3 regions of the Pantoea dispersa genome follow, and region 1 is predicted to be linked to each of the others. Evidence: riboswitches for the same ligand, from Rfam matches in the RefSeq annotation. Region 1 holds a riboswitch; each other region holds the start of a gene.
What was found. A riboswitch is a leader RNA that binds a small molecule or an ion and turns the genes downstream of it on or off. The one in region 1 is predicted to bind thiamine pyrophosphate.

Region 2: linked by a shared signal. The riboswitch ahead of thiC (phosphomethylpyrimidine synthase ThiC) and the one ahead of K7H94_RS19190 (LuxE/PaaK family acyltransferase) in region 1 are both predicted to bind thiamine pyrophosphate.
Region 3: linked by a shared signal. The riboswitch ahead of K7H94_RS21390 (FAD-dependent oxidoreductase) and the one ahead of K7H94_RS19190 (LuxE/PaaK family acyltransferase) in region 1 are both predicted to bind thiamine pyrophosphate.

The regions. Positions count from the first base shown of each region.
Region 1 is NZ_CP082347.1:88,627-95,419, reverse strand. Features, by position in the region: gene K7H94_RS19195 (acyl-CoA reductase) at 1-789, opposite strand, end outside; gene K7H94_RS19190 (LuxE/PaaK family acyltransferase) at 786-1,868, opposite strand; TPP riboswitch at 1,964-2,093, opposite strand; gene ddpX (D-alanyl-D-alanine dipeptidase) at 2,169-2,759, opposite strand; gene K7H94_RS19180 (M24 family metallopeptidase) at 2,774-3,889, opposite strand; gene K7H94_RS19175 (M20 family metallopeptidase) at 3,886-5,115, opposite strand; gene K7H94_RS19170 (dipeptide ABC transporter ATP-binding protein) at 5,126-6,763, opposite strand; gene K7H94_RS19165 (ABC transporter permease) at 6,760-6,793, opposite strand, start outside.
Region 2 is NZ_CP082346.1:3,694,959-3,701,751, reverse strand. Features, by position in the region: gene K7H94_RS17285 (aminotransferase-like domain-containing protein) at 1-500, shown strand, start outside; gene thiE (thiamine phosphate synthase) at 663-1,310, opposite strand; gene thiC (phosphomethylpyrimidine synthase ThiC) at 1,310-3,232, opposite strand; TPP riboswitch at 3,323-3,423, opposite strand; gene K7H94_RS17270 (Rsd/AlgQ family anti-sigma factor) at 3,575-4,081, opposite strand; gene nudC (NAD(+) diphosphatase) at 4,170-4,943, shown strand; gene hemE (uroporphyrinogen decarboxylase) at 4,983-6,050, shown strand; gene nfi (deoxyribonuclease V) at 6,053-6,721, shown strand; gene K7H94_RS17250 (YjaG family protein) at 6,784-6,793, shown strand, end outside.
Region 3 is NZ_CP082347.1:570,654-577,446, reverse strand. Features, by position in the region: gene K7H94_RS21405 (RES family NAD+ phosphorylase) at 1-300, opposite strand, end outside; gene K7H94_RS21400 (hypothetical protein) at 293-970, opposite strand; gene K7H94_RS21395 (6,7-dimethyl-8-ribityllumazine synthase) at 1,142-1,579, opposite strand; TPP riboswitch at 1,745-1,864, shown strand; gene K7H94_RS21390 (FAD-dependent oxidoreductase) at 1,992-2,936, shown strand; gene thiS (sulfur carrier protein ThiS) at 2,920-3,117, shown strand; gene K7H94_RS21380 (thiazole synthase) at 3,121-3,879, shown strand; gene K7H94_RS21375 (HesA/MoeB/ThiF family protein) at 3,890-4,858, shown strand; partial or broken gene K7H94_RS21370 (ABC transporter ATP-binding protein) at 4,933-5,571, shown strand; gene K7H94_RS21365 (ABC transporter permease) at 5,555-6,289, shown strand; gene K7H94_RS21360 (ABC transporter substrate-binding protein) at 6,299-6,793, shown strand, end outside.

The DNA of each region.
Region 1 (6,793 bases):
GCCAAAACTGATTTTGTGGCCGTGCGGCAGAAAGCGCGTGGCTGGCGGCAGACGCCGCTGCATCGCCGTCAGCGCGGCTTCTCCGCCATAAGCCATCACCACGTCTGCCTCGCGGAACCACTGCTGCTCAGTGCGTTCATCACCGCCCTGCCACCATACAACGGCCAGACAGTCGCCCAGCTGCGGATCGATCTCCGCCAGCAGCTGGGCGAACCAGCCCGCCATCAGCGGCTCAGCGCTCGCCACTTTGCCCACGCTTCCCGCCTTCACCAGCAGGCCGGCAATCAGGCTCCACAGCGGCAAACCCGGCACATTGCCGGCCCAGACCTGCAGCAACAGCTGTGGACCAAACGCGCGGGCAAAGCCGCCTTTTGGCCGCGGCTGAAAATCGTCCAGCATCTGCACGTTGCCGAAATCCTCCGCCAGAAAACGCCGCAGCTGCGGTTCACGGAAGGTTTTGAGATAGCCGGTTAAACCGAGCCGCAGCATCCCGGCGTCATAGCCGGTAACCAGCGGCAGCAACCGCTCCGCCTGCTGGCGCAACGGGTGCGAACGGTCAAGCAGGCGCGCGATGGCTTCATCAATCAACGCGGTGATGCGCGCTACGCTCAGGGTGTGCAGGTAGCGGCGCGCGTTATCGCGTACGCTGGCCGCCAGCGTGGCAATCTGCGCCTCGGACAGCACCGGCACGCACACTTCCAGCGTGCTGCCCTGCTGGCCAAAGTGCAGGCTGTGCCACGCCACCTCGCTGTGGCGGATGCCCGGCAGATGGCCGGCATACACTTTCATGCCCGCGCCTGCGCGGCAGCGAGAAACGATTCCATCGCCAGCGAGCAGCCTTTGGCATCCGCGCCCGCGACGCGGCCCAGCAACTGAAAACCGCCGGGCACCATCACGCCGGCATCTTCGGTCAGAATCGCGGAAACAGAATTGAAATGGGCGAGATCGTGATGCACCAGTACGCCTGTCTCACCTTCCGGCACGTCCGCACCGGTCAGCGGGTTGACCACGCGCGTGCGGATCCAGTGCGGTCCGGATTTCACCGGCGGGCAGATTTCATTGCCGGCATCGTAAAACTGGGTGCTGAGTTCAGTCATGCCGTACATATTGATGCAGTGCGAACGCGGCACGCCGAGCGTCTGCTGCAGCGCGCTATAAAACGCCTCCGCCGCAACTTCACGCGACTGGCCCTTAAAACCCCCGGTGTCGAGGATGCGGCTGCCCGGCGGCAGCCTGAAACGCCGCTGCTGACGCGCCAGTTCGTCCAGCAGATGGACAAAACTGTAGCTGGCACCCAGCAGGGCATAGGGTTGGCCGCTGGCCTGCGCCTGCTCCAGCGCGGCGATCAGACGCGGCAGTTTCAGCCCCTGCGCATCCACCATCACTTCGCTGTCTGGCGTGCCACATTCTTGCATCGCCAGCGTCAGATAATGGGCCAGCGAAGAGTGCGGCAGCTCGCTGCTGTGCGGAAACAGGATCGCCATCGGCAGGCGCGGATGTCCGGCCATAAAGCGCTGGCGGAAATTGATCAGCATCGAGCGATCGTAAACCGCCAGCGTCGGGTGATAGCTGCGCCCCCGGCCGGTCCCCGTGGTGCCGCTGGTCATAAAGATGTGGGGAATCTCCGCCACCGGACGGCAGCTCAGCGTCAGATCTTTAAACGCCGTAATCGGCACCGCCGGAATCTGCCGCCACTGTTTTACCGTCAGCGGCGTGCGGCCGCGCTGGCGGGCGAAACGGGCGTAGGGAAGATTGTGTTCGAATTGCCACGCGAACAGCTGCAGCGCCAGCTGGTTGAAATCCGCTTCCGTGGTTTCCTGGCGCTGCATAAACGCCAGCAGCGCGGCGATGATTGACGCTTCGGTCATGAAGGTGCCCTCTTTGGACTGCGGCATAACGGCCTGCCAGGGCCTGAGAAATGCGCAGGATTCGCAGAAAGGCGCAAAGAGGGAATGAGGGCGTGCAGTGACCCCGGTTCCACATCCCTACGCCGGTATTAGCCGGATCAGGTTCAGAGGGTCACTACGTTGCCGGCCGTGACAGCCGCGCGGGTAGAATCTCAGCCCTCTAACAGGGCACCCCTTGGAACAAGCTGCATTCTGGGGTCGGAACGGAGGGCGTGTCAAGGCGGGAAGGCGCAGAACCCCCTCGCTTCAGCAACGCGATTATTAACGCGCAATATCACTCACAGGAGCGCGATCAGCCCGGCTGACGCAGGCAAAGCGATCGCTGAGCAGCGGATAGTTTTGCGCATCCGGCAGTTCAAAGTGCCACCATTCGGTGGGCATGCCGACAAAACCGCCGCCGAGCATGATGGCGTTCAGCAACAGGCGATGGCGCTGCGCCTGCTGCGGCACGTTGGGATGGAACGGGTGCGACTCAGCAGACATGTCGTCAAACCCGGTCCCCATCTCCAGAATGTTGCCCGCCTCATCCACCAGCGTCACATCGATCGCCACGCCACGGCTGTGATTCGAGCCCCGCGCCGGTGGCACCACATAATCCGCGTCGGGACAGGCATCCCACAAGTGCCACTGCGCCTGCTGCGGACGATACGCGTCCAGCACCAGCAGGCGGAACCCCGCCAGCCGGGCGATGTCACTGCTGCGGCGCAGCGCGGCGGCGGCATCCGGATGCAGCAACGCCTGCGCGTCGCGATAAATGGCATACCCGGCGATGTTATCGGCGGTGGCGTATTTCAGATCAAACATCAGGCCCGGCAAGGTGGCAGCCAAATCGATTAATTCAACGTCCTGCACTGTACATCATCCTGTTAATTGTTAGCCGGCAGCGTAAACGGCTGGCGCGGCAGCGTGGTGAGTCGCTCTGCGCCCTGTGCCGTGACGCGCACGGTTTCACTGAAGGCGAGGCCCTGCGCTGAAATATACATGTGAAACACCATGTTTTCCTCCAGTAACCACGGCGCCTGAGGATGAAAACAGCAGCTGAAATCGCTCGGACGCGGGGTGCGCGTATACAGACCCAGCGCATAACCGGTGATGTTGCTGTAATCCTCACGCAGCCCGGCGCTGAGCACCGCCTCACGCGCGACGGCATCCACCGTGCAGGCCGCAACGCCCGGCTTCATCGCCTGCAGCTGGCGATCCTGAATGGCGATCAGCTGTTGTGCCAGCGCCGCGCGCGCCGCAGAGATTTCACCGACAATCAGCGGACGCATCAGGCGCGCGCTGTAGTGCCGCACTTTTGGGATCAGCTCAACGTGCAGCACATCGCCCGCTTGCAGACGCTGCTCATGGCCGCTGGCATGCAAAAATCCGCTGTCGCCGCTGGCGATAACAATCGGTCCGGTTTCACCGCTGTCAGCACCGAGTCGCAGAAATTGTGCCGCCGCCAGCGCGGCGACATCACGCACGCGCCAGCCGCCCTGCACCTGCGCACTCAGCTGGGCCAGCGTGGCATCGGCAATGCTGGCGGCCTGGCGTAAGCTGGCGATTTCAGCCTGAAATTTAACGCTGCGCAACCGGTCGCTGATGCCGCTGACATCACACCAGCGCACCCCGGGCAGATGGCGCGCCAGCTGCTGCCAGCTATGCACCGTCATGCCGTAGGATGCATAATCCGCGCCCAGCCGCGCCCGCTGATAGCCGCGCCGCGTCAGGCTTTGCGCCACCGCCAGCCACGGATCGTCTTCATCGCGGTACGCGTCAATCGCCAGCTGCGGTGACTGCGCGCGGCACGGCGCGGCATCCAGCTGGCGCAACACCATCCACGGTTCGTCCTGCAACGGCACCAGACAGGCACGATAACGCGTTTCCGACACGGTATAACCGGTTAACCATGCCAGCAGTTCGCCATGATCGATCAGCATCACCTCAATGTCGGCGGCGCGCATGGCGCTGCGCAGCCGTGACAGCGCGTCGGCGATCATGACGCAGGTTCAACCGGCTGGCAGATGTCGAGGATTGCCAGCAAATAGATGCGCACCATATCGAGAAATTCACTGATCTCAACGCGCTCGTCCGGCATGGTGTTGTACTTGCCGCCGGGTCCGCACACGATGCCCTCCATGCCTGCATGCTGATACAGGTGCGCCGCATCGGTACCGTAGAAGGCGGGCGGCGTAATCACCCCAGTAGGCTGCGGCGTGCCGCGCACAGTCTGCCAGCCGCGATTAACCGCTTTAACGATTGGCGATTCCGGCGACACCTCAAACGGCAGCATGGTGGGTTTATCGCGCAGGCCGTCATCGAACAGCTGCGCCTGCAGGCCCGGATAGCGCTGGCACAGTGCATCCAGCAGGGCCTGCAGGTCGGCCAGCACGCCGTCCACCGTTTGCCCCGGCGCAAAGCGGGCGGAGCCTTTCAGGCGGACAAAATCCGCGACCTGCGGCGGCCGCCACTCCTGCAAATCACGCCCCAGCGCACCGTGTACGGTGCCAATATGACCACGGTTAATTTTGCGGTGTTCTGCGCTTTTCGCTCCGCTGAAGGTGATGTTATTGATCTGCGGAATCAGTTCGACCGCCGCCGCAATCGCGTCGACCGCCTCCTCACGCTTTGACAGATGGCGCGTATCGCCGGTCAGTTCAATGGTGAACATCAGCGAGCCGGCATGCATGGTCAGCGCCTGTAAATCCGTGGGTTCGGCATTGATGAAATAGTCGGCGCGTACGCCCTGCTCAATCGCCGCCAGCGTACCGATGCCGCCCTGTAACTCGCCGACCACGTAAGTGAGGATCACGTCGCCCCTGAGCTTCACGCCGGCATCAATCAACGTCTTCAGCGCGCAGAAATAGGCGGCATCGCCCGCTTTCATGTTAGAAACGCCGATACCGTAAATAAACTGATCGTCAATTTTTCCCGCCCAGGGATCGACGGTCCAGCCTTCGGTGACCGGGTTAGTATCAAGATGACCGTTGAACAGCAGGCTGTGGCCGCCTCCGCTGCCGGCCAGCCGCCCAATCGCGTTCAGCCGATCGCCGGCCACCGGCTGCAGTTCAGTCTCCAGCCCCAGCTGCGCCATCTGTTGTGCCATATAGCGGGCTAATTCGCGCTCGCCCTCGGTGGCACTGTAACTTTTGTGCTGCACCATTTTTGCCAGGAAAGCGAGGCAGTATTCACGATCGATGTGATGAATTAACTCTTCAGGGTTCATGCGCTTCTCGTTATGCCACGGATTGGGTTAGATCAGGGATGTGCACGGCATCAAGCAGTGCACGGGTGTAAGGATGCTGTGCCTGCGCCCGCATATTCTCGCCGGGCAGCACTTCCACCACATCGCCGCGATACATCACCGCCACGCGATGAGCGATCTGGCGGATGAGATTGAGATCGTGGGTGATGAACAGATACGCCGTGCCGTAGCGACGGCGCAGCTCCAGCAGCAGCTCGATGATGGTGGCCTGCACCGACACATCCAGCGCCGCCGTGATTTCATCGCAAATCACCAGGTCCGGCGGGTTAGCGAAGGCGCGCGCAATCACCACGCGCTGTTTTTGCCCACCCGAGAGCGCGTGCGGATAGCGGCTGGCAAATTCCGCGGGCAGCCGCACTTCCTGCAGCAGACGCGCCACCGCCTGCGCCTCGCTTTCTCCCGGTGGCAGTCCATACAGCCGCAGCGGACGGGCGATAATTTCGCCGACGGTCATGCGCGGATTGAGTGACGCATCCGGATGCTGAAAAATCATCTGCACGCGGCGGCGATACGCCGGGTCCATTTGCGCGCGGCCATATAACGTCGCGCCGCAGAAGTCGATGCTGCCAGTGAACGGCACCAGGCCGGTTATCGCCTTACCGAGTGAAGATTTACCCGAACCGGACTCGCCGACCACGCCGAGAATTTCACCCTGATGCACCGTCAGCGAAACCGCATTGACGGCCCGCGTCGTGTTCGCCTCCCGTTTCAACAGCCGATCGAGCACGCCGTGCTGGCCATAATCAATCGTCATCGCCTGCAGGCTGAGCAGCGGCTGACTGCCGGCCGCATCCGCGACCAGCCGATGCTGCGGATCCGGCACCGCGGCAATCAGTTTGCGCGTATACGGATGCGCGGGCGCGCTGAACAGCGTGCGCGTCGCGGCCAGCTCCACGATGCGGCCCTGCTCCAGCACGCATACGCGGTCGGCCACTTTCGCCACCAGCGCCAGATCGTGTGAGATATACAGCGATGCGACACCGGTCTCGGCGCGCAGTCGCTCGTAAAGATCGAGGATTTGCGCCGAGCTGATGACGTCCAGCGCCGTGGTCGGCTCATCAAAAATCAGGCAGTCCGGCTGGCAGGCAAAGGCGGTGGCGATCAGGATGCGCTGCTTCTCACCGCCGGAAACCTGATGCGGATAGCGCTGCATCATGCGTGCCGGGTGCTTCAGCTCGACATCGCGCAGCAGCGATTCCCCCAGTTGCTGCGCTTCGCGCGCTGACAGCCCACGATGACGGCGCAGCACTTCGGTGACCTGTTCACCCAGCGTCAGTGTCGGGTTTAGCGACGCGCTGGGATCCTGAAAAATCATGCCAAGCTTTTTACCGCGCAGCGCCATCAGTTGGTGCGCTGGCAGCTGCAGCAGGCTTTCGCCGTTCAGCCGGATATCACCCGCCTGCTCGCGTGCGTTACTGGCCAGCCAGCGCATGATCGCCCAGCCAAGGGTGGTCTTGCCGGAGCCGGATTCCCCCACCAGCCCCAGCACTTCGCCCGGCATCACCTGCAGGGTGATATCGCGCAGTACCGGCAGCGAATGGCCGCGCGCTAACGCATAATCGAGGCTGTAATTGTCCACCGACAGCACCGGGTTGTGCGGACTCTTCATTTGTGGCTCCCTGGATTTAGCACATCACGC
Region 2 (6,793 bases), on a different replicon from region 1:
TGCGCGTGGGCTGGGTCGCGCCGGGACGCTATCGCGATCGCGTACTGCACATGAAATATATTGGCACCGGTTCGACGGCAACGCAGCCGCAGTATGCGGTCGCAGAGTTTATTCGTCAGGGCCATTACCTGCCGCATTTGCGCCGCATGCGCCATGTGTATCAGCGTAACTATGAGACGTTTAGCTGCTGGGTGCGCCACTATTTTCCCTGCGGCATTTGCGTCTCGCGGCCGCAAGGCAGTTTCCTGATGTGGATTGAGCTGCCGGAAGCCTTCGATGCGGTGCGGCTGAATGCGGAGCTGCGGGAGCTGAAAATCCAGGTGGCGGTCGGTTCGCTGTTTTCGGCGGCGGGTAAATATCGCAACTGTCTGCGCCTCAATTATGGTCTGCCAATGAATGAGCAAACCGAGCAGGCGATTGCCAGCCTCGGCGCAGCTGTGGAGCGTGCCATGCAGGCCTGCAGTGCGGAAACGCGCCATATCACCTCCCTGACAGAATAACGGTGGAAAGGCAGGGCCGGACAGAGAGTCGGGGAAGCCAGCCCTGGCCCGCTGCAAGCGACAGCGGGCAGGCTCACTTTAGCGATTGTCCCCGGTCGCGCCAGCCCTGACTGCTGCCGTTTGCGCGCCGTATTCGCGGATTTTTACCGCCGTTGCAGTCAGTTACAACGCTTTTGCGACATGCTCTGGGGATTCTACCAGCGCCAGCAGCTGGCGGGTGGCCGCCTGCCAGTCTTCCGCCTGGGTAATCGCGCTGACCACGGCAATGCTGCCGACACCGGTCGCCAGCACCTCCGGCACGCGTGCCAGCGAAATGCCGCCAATCGCCACGGTGGGAATATGCTGCAGCCGCGCCAGATGGCGCTTCAGCTCGGCAATGCCCTGCGGCGCAGAGGGCATCTCTTTGGTTTGTGTCGGAAAGATGTGGCCGAGCGCAATATAGGACGGACGCAGCGCCAGCGCGCGATCCAGCTCGGCGTCATCGTGTGTCGACAGACCCAGGCGTAAGCCGGCGTGGCGGATAGCGTCCAGGTCGGCCACATCCAGATCTTCCTGACCAAGATGCACACCATAGGCGTTGTACTTAATCGCTAAACGCCAGTAATCGTTGATAAACAGCCGCGCGCCGTACTGTTTGCCCAGGGCGATGGCATCGCGTACCGCGGCTTCAATCTGGCGATCATCGCCATCTTTGATGCGCAGCTGGAGGGTGCGCACGCCGGCTGCCAGCAGGCGTTCAATCCACAACACGCTGTCGACAACCGGATAGAGCCCCAGTTTTGGCGCGGTGGCAGGGAAGGCTTCAGTCATCATTTTTCCTCTTTCAGGGCATCGGCGGCGTGATACAGCTCGCCGCCACGGCTACGGAAGGCATCGGACATTTGCGCCATGCCCAGCGCTATCGGCTGGGCTTCAGTCTGCTGACGGGCGGCAAATTCGCGCACTTCCTGGGTGATTTTCATTGAACAGAATTTGGGGCCGCACATGGAACAGAAGTGGGCCACTTTGCCGGATTCCTGCGGCAGGGTTTCGTCGTGATAGGCCCGCGCGGTATGTGGATCGAGCGCCAGATTAAACTGATCTTCCCAGCGGAACTCGAAGCGAGCTTTCGACATGGCGTTGTCGCGGATCTGCGCGCCGGGATGGCCTTTAGCCAGATCGGCAGCGTGCGCCGCGATCTTGTAGGTAATCAGCCCCTGCTTAACATCCTCTTTATTCGGCAGGCCAAGGTGCTCTTTCGGCGTGACGTAGCACAACATCGCGCAGCCAAACCAGCCGATCATGGCGGCGCCAATCCCGGAGGTGAAATGATCGTAGCCCGGCGCGATATCGGTCGTCAGCGGGCCCAGCGTATAAAACGGCGCTTCATGGCAGTGTTCCAGCTGCTCGGTCATATTGCGGCGGATCATCTGCATCGGCACGTGACCGGGGCCTTCAATCATGACCTGCACATCATATTGCCAGGCGATTTGCGTCAGCTCGCCTAAGGTACGCAGTTCGGCAAACTGGGCTTCGTCGTTGGCGTCCTGAATCGAGCCGGGACGTAAACCATCACCGAGCGACAGCGCGACATCATAGGCGGCGCAGATTTCACAGATTTCGCGGAAATGCTGGTAGAGGAAGTTTTCCTGATGATGTGACAGGCACCACTTCGCCATGATTGAGCCGCCGCGCGACACGATGCCGGTCAGCCGTTGTGCGGTCATCGGCACATAGCGCAGCAGCACGCCCGCGTGAATGGTGAAGTAATCAACACCCTGCTCAGCCTGTTCCAGCAGGGTATCGCGGAAAATGTCCCAGTTAAGATCTTCTGCAATACCGTTGACCTTTTCCAGCGCCTGATAGATTGGCACCGTGCCGATCGGCACCGGACTGTTGCGCAAAATCCACTCGCGCGTTTCATGGATATAGCGGCCGGTCGACAGATCCATCACGGTATCTGCCCCCCAGCGCGTGGCCCACACCAGTTTTTCCACTTCCTCTTCAATCGACGAACTTACCGCCGAGTTGCCGATGTTGGCGTTGACCTTCACCAGAAAATTACGGCCGATGATCATCGGCTCCGATTCCGGGTGATTGATGTTGGCAGGAATGATGGCGCGGCCGCTGGCCACTTCGGCGCGCACGAATTCGGCGCTGATATTCTCCGGCAGCTGCGCACCAAAGCCGTGACCGGCGTGCTGCTGCAATAGCGTTTTACTGCGGATACGCTCACGTCCCATGTTTTCGCGCAGCGCGATGAACTCCATCTCCGGCGTGATAATGCCCTGACGCGCATAGTGCAGTTGCGTGACGCGGCGACCCGCTTTGGCCCGGCGCGGCAGCGGGAGGTGTTCAAAACGCAGATGATCCAGCCCGTCATCTGCCAGCCGCTGCTGACTGTAGCTTGAGCTGAGTGCGCTGATGGTTTCGCTGTCGTTGCGTTCGGCGATCCAGCCGGCGCGCAATTTTGCCAGACCCTGATGCACATTGATGGTCGCGTGGGGATCGCCATAGGCACCGGCGGTGTCATACACTGGCACCGGTTCATTTTCTGCGTATTGCGGATGATCTTTGCTGCCGCCGGTGTGCGTCGGGCTGAGCTGAATTTCGCGCATCGGGACGCGGATATCCGCGCGGCTGCCGCTGATCCAGATACGTTTGGAGTTAGGGAAGGCGGTTCCCTGGAGCGAATCGATAAATTTTTGCGCCTGCGCGCGTTGTTCACGACGTGAGGTTTTAGCATCAGACATAGCAAGTTTCCTGAAAACAAGGGGAAGCTGCTTGTCCGGAGTCCGGAAGGAGTAACAGAAACGGTGCGGGCGCCTGACTGCACCGTGCTGATCACATCTACTCTTGTTCCCTTCGCAGGTACTAACCTGATCAGGTTCCGCGGATCCCGAATTAACGGTCTCAGCCCCTAAGGGCACTCCGACAAGTTTACGTTTTACGCGATAAGCGACTTTACTGACTGCTGCACGCTGCGCTTATATCGCAAAGTTTGATTGTGGATTGTCGTTAAAAAGACAATAAAAAAGCCCATTCAGCATAAAAGGGCTTTTCCTGAATAACAAGTCTTTTACAACTGCAGCGGTTCAGGCCGGACGAGCAATGGTGCTGTCATTGGCCACCGGCGGGCGCGCCAGCTGGTTATCCCAGGCGAGCTGAATCAGTTTGTCTTCCAGCGTAAAGCGTGACTCCAGCGCTTCGCCCACTTCTGACAGCGCCTGCTGGAAATCCACGCAGTTGTCGTCATTAATGGCCTGCTGCAGATGGCTGTCATACAGTTGCATCAGCCGTTCAGTATTGCCTTCCAGCGCCGGATAGATCTGCGCCGCCGCAATCATCGGGCTGTCGCCGGACATCTCGCTGATGATGCGCTCGTAAACGCTGAAGTGGCCGGTAGAGAGATAGTCCACCAGACGATGGCAAAACGCATCCAGCGCCTGTTCATCCAGCGCGGTCAGCGCTTCTTTGTTCGGCTTCATGCCAATTAACTCGTAATAGGTGACGAGCAGCTGTCGACGGGCGCGCAACCATGAGTCGACTAATTCATTACCGCCACCTACACGCTCGGTCAGGTTATCTAACTGGGTAAGCATACGGGGCTCCAGGTGAGTTATAGTTGTTTATTACACACTTAACATCAGGATTTCAGCGTGCTATTTGACGCTAAGGACAACGATTAAGATGCAACGTGAGATCTCAAGCGTAGACGCTGGCTGGTGGATTGTCAGCTCCGCGCAGAAACTTTGGTTGCCGCAAGGTGAGTTGCCGCATGGCTTATCCGGCGAGTTTGGCCTGACCGGCAGCAGCGGCAGAGTGATTGGCGAGTGGCAGGGCGAAAACGTCTGGCTGGTATGCGAAGCGCGTCCGGACAATATGGCCTCGGTGCGCCAGCTGATTGACGAAGATGTCGGTCTGTTTCAGCTCGCCGGGCGCGGCGTGCAGCTGGCAGAGTTCTACCGTTCGCATCGCTGGTGCGGCTATTGCGGCCATGAAATGCAGCACAGCAAGCGCGAATTCGCCTGCCTGTGCAGCCATTGCCGCGAGCGCTACTATCCGCAAATCGCCCCCTGCATCATTGTGGCGATTCGTCGCGGTGAGGAGATTCTGCTGGCAAACCATGCGCGCCATCGCAACAGCATCTACACCGTGCTGGCCGGTTTTGTCGAAGTCGGCGAAACGCTGGAGCAGGCGGTGGCCCGCGAGGTGATGGAAGAGAGTAACGTGCGGGTAAAAAATGTGCGTTACGTGACCTCGCAGCCGTGGCCGTTCCCGCACTCGCTGATGATGGCGTTCATGGCGGAGTACGATGGCGGCGAGCTGCAGCACGATGGTAAAGAGCTGCTGGATGCTGGCTGGTATCGCTACGACGATCTGCCCCTGTTGCCGCCGCCGGGCACCGTGGCGCGCCGGCTGATTGAAGATACGGTTGCGCTGTGTCGCGCCAGCGCGGCGTGAAAATGCTACACTGCCGGCCTTAGCATGAGAGAGCCCATTATGAGTGAACTGAAGAACGATCGTTATCTGCGCGCCCTGTTACGCCAGCCGGTGGATATCACCCCGGTATGGATGATGCGACAAGCCGGGCGTTACCTGCCGGAATACAAAGCCACGCGCGCTGAGGCCGGTGATTTTATGTCGCTGTGTAAGAACGCGGAGCTGGCGTGCGAAGTCACCCTGCAGCCGCTGCGCCGCTATGCGCTGGATGCCGCGATCCTCTTCAGCGACATCCTCACCATTCCGGATGCGATGGGCCTGGGACTCTACTTTGAGACCGGCGAAGGCCCGCGTTTCTCCCATCCAATCACCTGTCGTGCCGATGTGGATAAACTGCCGGTGCCGGATCCAGAGCAGGAGCTGGGTTACGTGATGAATGCGGTGCGCACCATCCGTCACAACCTCAAAGGCGAAGTGCCGCTGATCGGTTTCTCCGGCAGCCCGTGGACGCTGGCAACCTACATGGTAGAAGGCGGCAGCAGCAAGGCTTTCACCAAAATCAAGAAGATGATGTACGCCGAGCCGCAGACGCTGCACGCACTGCTGGATAAGCTGGCAGAGAGCGTGATCCTTTACCTCAACGCGCAGATTAAAGCGGGTGCGCAGTCGGTGATGGTGTTTGATACGTGGGGCGGCGTGCTGACCGGGCGCGACTATCGCGAGTTCTCGCTCTATTACATGCACAAAATCGTCGACAGCGTACTGCATGAGAACGAAGGAAGACGCGTGCCCATCACCCTGTTTACCAAGGGCGGCGGCCAGTGGCTGGAAGAGATGGCCGCCACTGGCTGTGATGCGCTGGGCCTTGACTGGACCACCGATATTGGCGAAGCGCGGCGCCGCGTGGGCGATAAGGTCGCGCTGCAGGGCAACATGGATCCGTCTATGCTGTATGCACCCCCTGCACGAATTGAGCAGGAAGTGGCGGGGATTCTGGAAGGCTTTGGCGCAGGCGAAGGTCACGTCTTCAACCTCGGTCACGGGATTCATCAGGATGTTCCGCCAGAGCACGCTGGCGCGTTTGTGGAGGCGGTGCATCGGCTATCACGACCATATCATCAGGGATAAGCATGGATTTAGCCGCACTACGACAGCAACAGGTACAGCTCGCCGCCAGCGTGGTGCGGCAGGATGATTTTGACGTACTGCCGCCGCGCTTCATTGGCGGCGCCGATGTTGGTTTTGAACAGGGCGGCGAGGTAACGCGTGCCGCCCTGGTGATCCTCGAATACCCTTCATTAACGCTGGTGGAGCATCGCATCGCGCGTGTCGCGACCACCATGCCTTATATCCCCGGTTTTCTCTCGTTTCGCGAAATTCCAGCCCTGCAGGCGGCGTGGCAGCAATTGTCGCAGCGGCCCGATCTGCTGTTCGTCGACGGCCATGGCATCTCTCATCCGCGCCGGCTGGGCGTTGCCGCGCATTTCGGCTCGCTGCTGGATGTGCCGACTATCGGCGTAGCGAAAAAGCGCCTGTGCGGCCGTTTCGCTGAGCTGGATGCGGCACCGGGCAGTCGTCAGCCGCTGATGGATAAAGGCGAGCAGATTGCCTGGGTGTGGCGCAGCAAGACGCGCTGCAACCCGCTGTTTGTCTCAACCGGCCACCGCGTCAGCCTCGACAGCGCCCTGTACTGGGTTGAAGCCTGCATGGCCGGCTACCGCTTGCCGGAGCCAACGCGCTGGGCTGATGCCGTGGCATCTGGCCGTCCCGCTTTTGTGAAGTGGCAAAATGCGCGCTAACGCTGTTTGTGCGCGGCTTTTGCGGTACACTGCCGCCAGCTAATCTACCGAGAGTAAGTTTGATGTTACAGA
Region 3 (6,793 bases), 210 kb from region 1:
CACGTCATGAAATACTGTTTCCATTAATGCGCAGTCTCTGGTCGAACCGCCGTATAGAGTCGGTATTGGCTGCCCATGTCTGGTTTTTATTGGACTGAAGCGGGCATTCCCTTTCACTCCAGGATTAAACTGGTTGGCGGCATAATGCGACAGATGGACCCGGTGCAGAATGCTTCCTGCTGAAAGCGTAATAAATGACAGCTGAAGTAAAGCGCCTGGCAATGGCGCACCTTCTTCGGCAGTAATAACAGGCAAAGTTGATAAATCATCAGGTTGCGCCGCAGTGCTGCGCTTATCCATGCGTTATTCCTTCCATTTCATCCAGAGCGGCGTCGATGACGCGTTGCGCTTCGGTTAGCAGTAGATCCTGTGGCCGTTTGCCCGCAAGGAAACTGTTATTCGACAGAAACCACAATGCAATAGCCCAACTGTCTTTGTGTCCGGCAAAAATCCTGAGTATCTGAGCCAGTGGTTTAATCGGGCGAAAGTGCGTGTCGCGATCCAGGCCATAATCGGGGAAATAATCTATCCCATTGTGATTGATGGCAAATATCTGACCGCTTTTTTTCCATTTATTCGGCTGAGCGCTCGGATTTGTGGAACTCAACCCTGCCAGTTGCGCCACTTCTGCGGCGCTGAGCCAGTTTCCGCTCTCCAGCACGGCATTGCGCGCCTCTAGCAACATCGCCGCTTCTTTGAGTAAATGAGGCGAAGCTGGCACGCGCGGTAACATCGCAATGGCCAGTTGCTCCAGCGATTCCTGCCGCTGCCGCTGTTGAAAAATTGCAAACATGGATGAAGCGATTGCGGAAAGATTTTCTGACAGGTTGCGCAGCGTCAGCGCATCGCTTGGATGGTCGAAAGTAATGGCAACAACGTGACTGGCATGTGATTTTGACAGTCGCCCCTGAATCTCCTGCGGAGTACCCGTCAGTGCAGAAACCCCGGTTTGATCTTTATCGCTAACCATCAGTTAACTCCCGCAAGGTTATTTAGGTTATCCGATTTTAAAGATATCCCGAATAACTTGCAATGGCATTGACGGTGCTGCTTTAAGTAAGCAAGAGGCGAGTGGTAAGAGGGAGCACACTGCAGAAAACGGATTGTTAAAAGTGGGAAACGCTAACAATCCGTTTGAGGTTCAGTCGATCTGAAGCTGGTGAATCATCAGAGCGGCGCGGGCGGCTTCTTTGCCTTTTTTAATGAAATGTTCGGTATAAAACGCTTCAATCGCGTCGACCGGCTGAAAATTGTGCGGAGTGAGTGATACCGAAAACACCGGAACATTGGTGGTGAGCTGCACATTCATCAGGCCATCGACGACGGCCTGCGCGACAAAGTCATGGCGATAGATGCCACCGTCGACCACCAGCGCGGCGCAGACAATCGCATCAAATTTGCCGGTTTCGGCCAGGCGTTTGGCCAGCAGCGGCATTTCAAACGCGCCGGGTACGTCATAGCTTTTTAAAGTATTTTCGACGCCTTGTTCTGCCAGTTCCTGCTCAAATCCTACCAGCGCGTTGTTCACGATCGCCTGATGCCATCCTGCTTTAATAAAAGCCACACGAAACTTATTCATAATGCTTCCATGATTAGCTGAAAAATTTATAAGTGAATAATAAAAAAGTCTTTTTTATCATCTGCCCGCTATCCGTCTGGTATACCATATGTTGCAATTTTGATCCACAACGCGGGCAGCGCGGTTAACGTGCTGCTTGACGCCAGCCAGCGCCTGCAATACAAATAGACGCGTCGGGGGAGTCTCGCCTGAGAGACTGAGAGGCTAATAGCGCACTGCGCGGCTTAGCGACCCTTTGAACCTGACCCAGTTGATACTGGCGTAGGAAGACTGACGGCTTCATGTGCAAAGCCGTCTGGCGCAAAGGCGAGCCCGATCGCTGGCGTCGATTCCCTTCACCTGTATCTGCGGGTCTCAGTTATCACTGAGAGGCCGATGTGAATTTCCCAGATTATTTACCGGAACGTGATTCATGAGCCGCTGGAGCGTGCTCGGTAGCGGCGTGTCCGGGATTTGTGTCGCCACGCTGCTGGCTGAGCGCGGCGAAACCGTCGAGGTCATTGATGATGAAGCGCGTCAGCCTGCCTCGTGGTTTGCCGGTGGCATGCTGGCGCCGTGGTGTGAAGCAGAAAGCGCGCCAGCGGAGGTGATTACCCTCGGCCAGCATGCTGCGGCCTGGTGGCAAACGCGCGTCAGCAGCGTGGTGCATCAGGGTACGTTAGTGCTGGCACCGCCGCGTGATAACCCGGAGTTAAACCGCTTCGCGCGCATGACGACGGCGCATCAATGGGTTGATCCGGCGTCGCTTGAACCGGCGCTGGAAAACCGGTTTGCGCGCGGACTGTTTTTCCCGCGCGAAGCACATCTCGATCCGCGCCGTGCGCTGGCTGAACTGCGTGACAAACTGCTGCAGCGCGGCGTCCGCTTTGATGCGCGCCAGCCATCGGGCCGGATCATCGACTGTCGCGGTATCCATGCCAGAGCGCAGCTCTCCGGCCTGCGCGCGGTGCGCGGGGAAATGCTGATCCTGCAGAGTCATGAGGTGTCATTTTCCCGGCCGATTCGTCTGCTCCATCCGCGTTTTCCCTGTTATCTGGTGCCGCGTCGCGACGGCCACTTCATGCTCGGCGCCACCATGATCGAAAGCGACGATGCCAGCGCTATCAGCGCGCGCGCCATGATGGAACTGCTCAGCGCGGCCTACACCCTGCACCCGGCGCTGGCGGAAGCGCGCGTCATCGAAAGCGGCAGCGGTCTGCGTCCGGCATGGCCGGCTAATCTGCCGGAAATCCACTATCACAACGGTATTTTTTATCTTAACGGCATGTATCGTCACGGTTTTCTGCTGGCACCAATGATGGCAGAACAGCTGATGCAGCGCCTGTCCGGGGAGGTTAGCCATGAATATTCAGCTTAACGGCCGCACCATCAGCACTGAGGCCACCAGCCTCAGCGAATTGCTGATCGAACAGCAAATCGATGCGGCCTGTGTTGCCACCGCCTGCAATGGCGATTTTGTGCCGAAAAGTCAGTATGCCAGCCTGCAGTTACAGGAAGGCTGGCAGCTGGAAGTCCTGTCACCGATGCAGGGAGGCTGAGCGATGTTTTACGATTTTACGCCGCAGTCACGCTTGCTGCTCGGCACCGCAGGCTACCCTTCACCGGCGATTTTGCAGCAGGCGATCGCCGCATCCGGCAGTGAAATTATCACTGTCAGCCTGCGCCGCGAAGGCACGGCGGGCGCGGCTTTTCGCGAGCTGCTGACGGGCCTGAATATGCGCGTGCTGCCCAATACCGCTGGCTGCCACACGGTCAAAGAGGCCGTCACCACCGCGCACATGGCGCGCGAGTTGTTTAACACGCCGTGGATCAAGCTGGAAGTGATTGGTCATGCCGACACGCTGCAGCCCGATCCGTTCGCGCTGGTCGAAGCGGCACGCATTTTGTGCGCCGACGGCTTCCTGGTGTTTCCCTACACCACGGAGGATCTGATAGTCGGTGAAAAACTGCTGGCCGCTGGCTGTGAACTGCTGATGCCGTGGGGCGCGCCCATCGGCTCCGGCCAGGGATTGCGAAATATTGACGGGCTGCGGGCGATGCGTGCCTGGTTCAGCGATATTCCACTGATCATTGATGCTGGCATCGGCGCGCCGTCACAGGCAGCGCAGGCGATGGAGATGGGCTTCGATGCCATCCTGCTCAATACCGCTGTGGCGAAAGCGGGCGATCCGGTGGCGATGGCGCGCGCGTTCAGCCAGGCGATCGCCGCCGGGCAGGGCGCGCGCGAGGCCGGGCTGATGGAGAAGCGTGATATGGCCGTGGCCTCAACGCCGATCTTCGGCCTCGCTAACCTGAACTAAGGAGCTCGCAATGGAACGCTACCAACGCCAGATGATGCTGCCGGAAATTGGCGTCGTCGGGCAGCAGAAACTGGCTCGCGCCCGCGTGCTGGTAGCCGGTGCCGGTGGGCTGGCCGCCACGCTGCTGCCTCAGCTGACGGGCGCGGGCGTCGGTCAGCTGTGTCTGTACGATGACGATCAGGTCGCGCTGCATAACCTGCATCGCCAGACGCTGTTCACCCTGCAGGATGTGGGTCGCAGCAAAGCTGTGGCGGCGCAGCAGGCTTTGCATCAGCGCAATCCTGAGGTGCAAATCGAAGCGGTGCCCGAGGCGCTGAGTGCCAGCAATATCGCGCAGGCGCTGGCGGAGTGCGATCTGGTGATTGATGCCGCCGATAACTTCGCGGTGACTTACCAACTGTCTGATGCCTGTTTCCAGGCGGGCATACCGCTGATCAGCGCCTCGGTGCTGGGTCGTCAGGGCTATGCTGGCGGTTTTTGCGGCGGCGCACCGAGTTATCGTGCGCTGTTTCCGCAGCTGCCTGCTTCCGCAGCTAACTGCAACACCGCCGGCGTGATAGGGCCAGCCGTGGCGGCGCTGGGGGCGATGCAGGCGCAGATGGCGCTCAGCATACTGCTCGGCCTGCAACCCTCACCGCTCGGTTGCATGGTCAACTGTGACTTCGTCAGCTGGCACTTTCGTTCGTTCCGCTTTGATGCGGCACAGGAACCGGCCCAGCCCGGCGTGCCGTTTATTGATGCTCACCTGTTACAGCCCGGAGACTGCATTGTGGAGCTGCGCAGCTGCGAAGAGGCGCCCGCCAGCGTGGCCGATCGGGTTGAGCGCGTATTGCCGCACGAACTGGACGCCTGGCAGCCACCGGCGGATCGCCGCATCGTACTGGTGTGTGCCAGCGGCATCCGGGCGGCGCAGGCGGCCAGCGCGCTGGCGCAGCGCGGCTTCAATCAGCTGGCGATTCTGGCGGCGCGGCGGCCATGACGCAGGACATCCGCTTTGACCAGGTGAGCTTTGCCTGGGGCGAAAAACAGCTGTGCCATCGGCTCAATCTGCAACTGCGTGGCGGCAAGACCACGGTGTTACTGGGCTGCAGCGGCATTGGTAAAAGTACGCTGCTGCGTCTGGTGGCCGGCTTAGTGCAGCCGCAGCAGGGCAGCCTGAGCGGTATTGCGCAGCACGTGGCATGGATGGGGCAGCAGGATCTGCTCTATCCGTGGCTAACGGTGCTGGAGAATGTGATGCTGACGGCGCGTCTGAGCGGTGCGAAGCCGGACCGCGTGCGGGCGCACCATTTGCTGGCACAGGTGGGACTGGAAGACGAGGCGCAAGCCGCGCCCTCACAGCTCTCAGGTGGTATGCGGCAGCGGGTCGCGCTGGCGCGCACGCTGTATGCGCAGCGCGAGCTGGTGCTGATGGATGAGCCGTTCGCCACGCTGGATGTGATGACTAAACACCAGCTGCAAACGCTGACCGCGACGCTGTTGCGCCGCAAAACGGTGCTGCTGGTGACGCACGATCCGCTGGAAGCCTGCCGTATGGCCGATGACATTCGGCTGTTGCACGGCCAGCCGCTGCAGGTGACGCACTGGGCTGTGCCGGCAGGTACGGTGCCGCGCGCGCTCAATGATGCCGGACTGCTGCAGGCGCAGGCCGAACTCTTTTCCCGACTGAATTCCTATGAAAAAGCTGAGTAGTGGTATCTACCTGATCGCGGTGGTGCTGGGCGTGTGGCTGCTGGCGCGGCACAACGGCGTACCGGCATTTTTGCTGCCGGCACCGCATGCGGTGCTGGAGGCTCTGTGGCAAAAGCGGCAGCTGCTCGCGCATCACGCAATGTTTACGCTGGCGGAGATTGTGCTGGCGCTGCTGCTGGGCGTCGGCGGCGGCGTGGTGCTGGCGGTACTGATGGCCTCCAGCCCGCTACTGCGTCGGGTGCTGTTTCCGCTGGTGACAGCCAGCCAGACCATCCCGGTATTTGCGCTGGCCCCGCTACTGGTGCTGTGGCTGGGTTTTGGCATCGCGTCAAAAGTCGTGGTGGCGGCGCTGATTTTGTTTTTCCCGCTGTGCCTGTCGCTGTTCGACGGTTTATGCCGTACGCCTGCCGGCTGGCTGGAGCTGGCGCAAACGCTGTATCCCTCGCGCTGGCGAATTTTCTGGCGCGTGCGCTGGCCGGCTGCGCTGCCGCAGTTTTTCGCCGGCCTGCAGATGGCGGTGGTGCTGGCACCGATTGGGGTGGTGATCGGCGAGTGGGTCGGTGCCAGCGAAGGGTTGGGCTACCTGATGATGCAATCCAACGCGCGGCTGGAAACGGCCACCAGTTTTGCCGCACTGCTGCTGTTAATGAGCCTGGCGCTGCTGCTCTCAGCGGCCGTGGCGCTGGTGCGTAAAAAATTTCTCTGGCAATCATACTAAGGAACTTGAGTGAATAGACTTCTTCGTGCCATCGCTTCGTTACTGCTGCTGGCCACCGTCAACGCGCAGGCAGCCGAAAAGGTGCGGCTGCTGCTCGACTGGTTCATTAACCCCAACCACGCGGCGATCTTTGCCGCTCAGTACAGCGGGGCGTTTAAACAGCAGGGGCTGGATGTCGAGATGATCGCACCGGCGGATTCCGCGTCGGTACCGCTGTTGCTGGCGGCAGGCAAAGCGGATCTGGCGATTAGCTATCAGCCGCAGCTCTATACGCTGGTGGACAAGCAGGTGCCGGTGATCCGGGTTGGTACGCTGATTAACCAGCCGCTGAACACCCTGACAGCCGTATCGGGCGATATCCACAGTATTAAAGATTTCGCCGGTAAATCGATTGGCTATGCGATTCCCGGCGCGGAAGATGTGGCTATCCGCAATATGCTGAAATCGCAGGGCGTCGACGTTAACAGCGTGAAGCTGGTAAATCTGAATATGGACGCCGTCTCC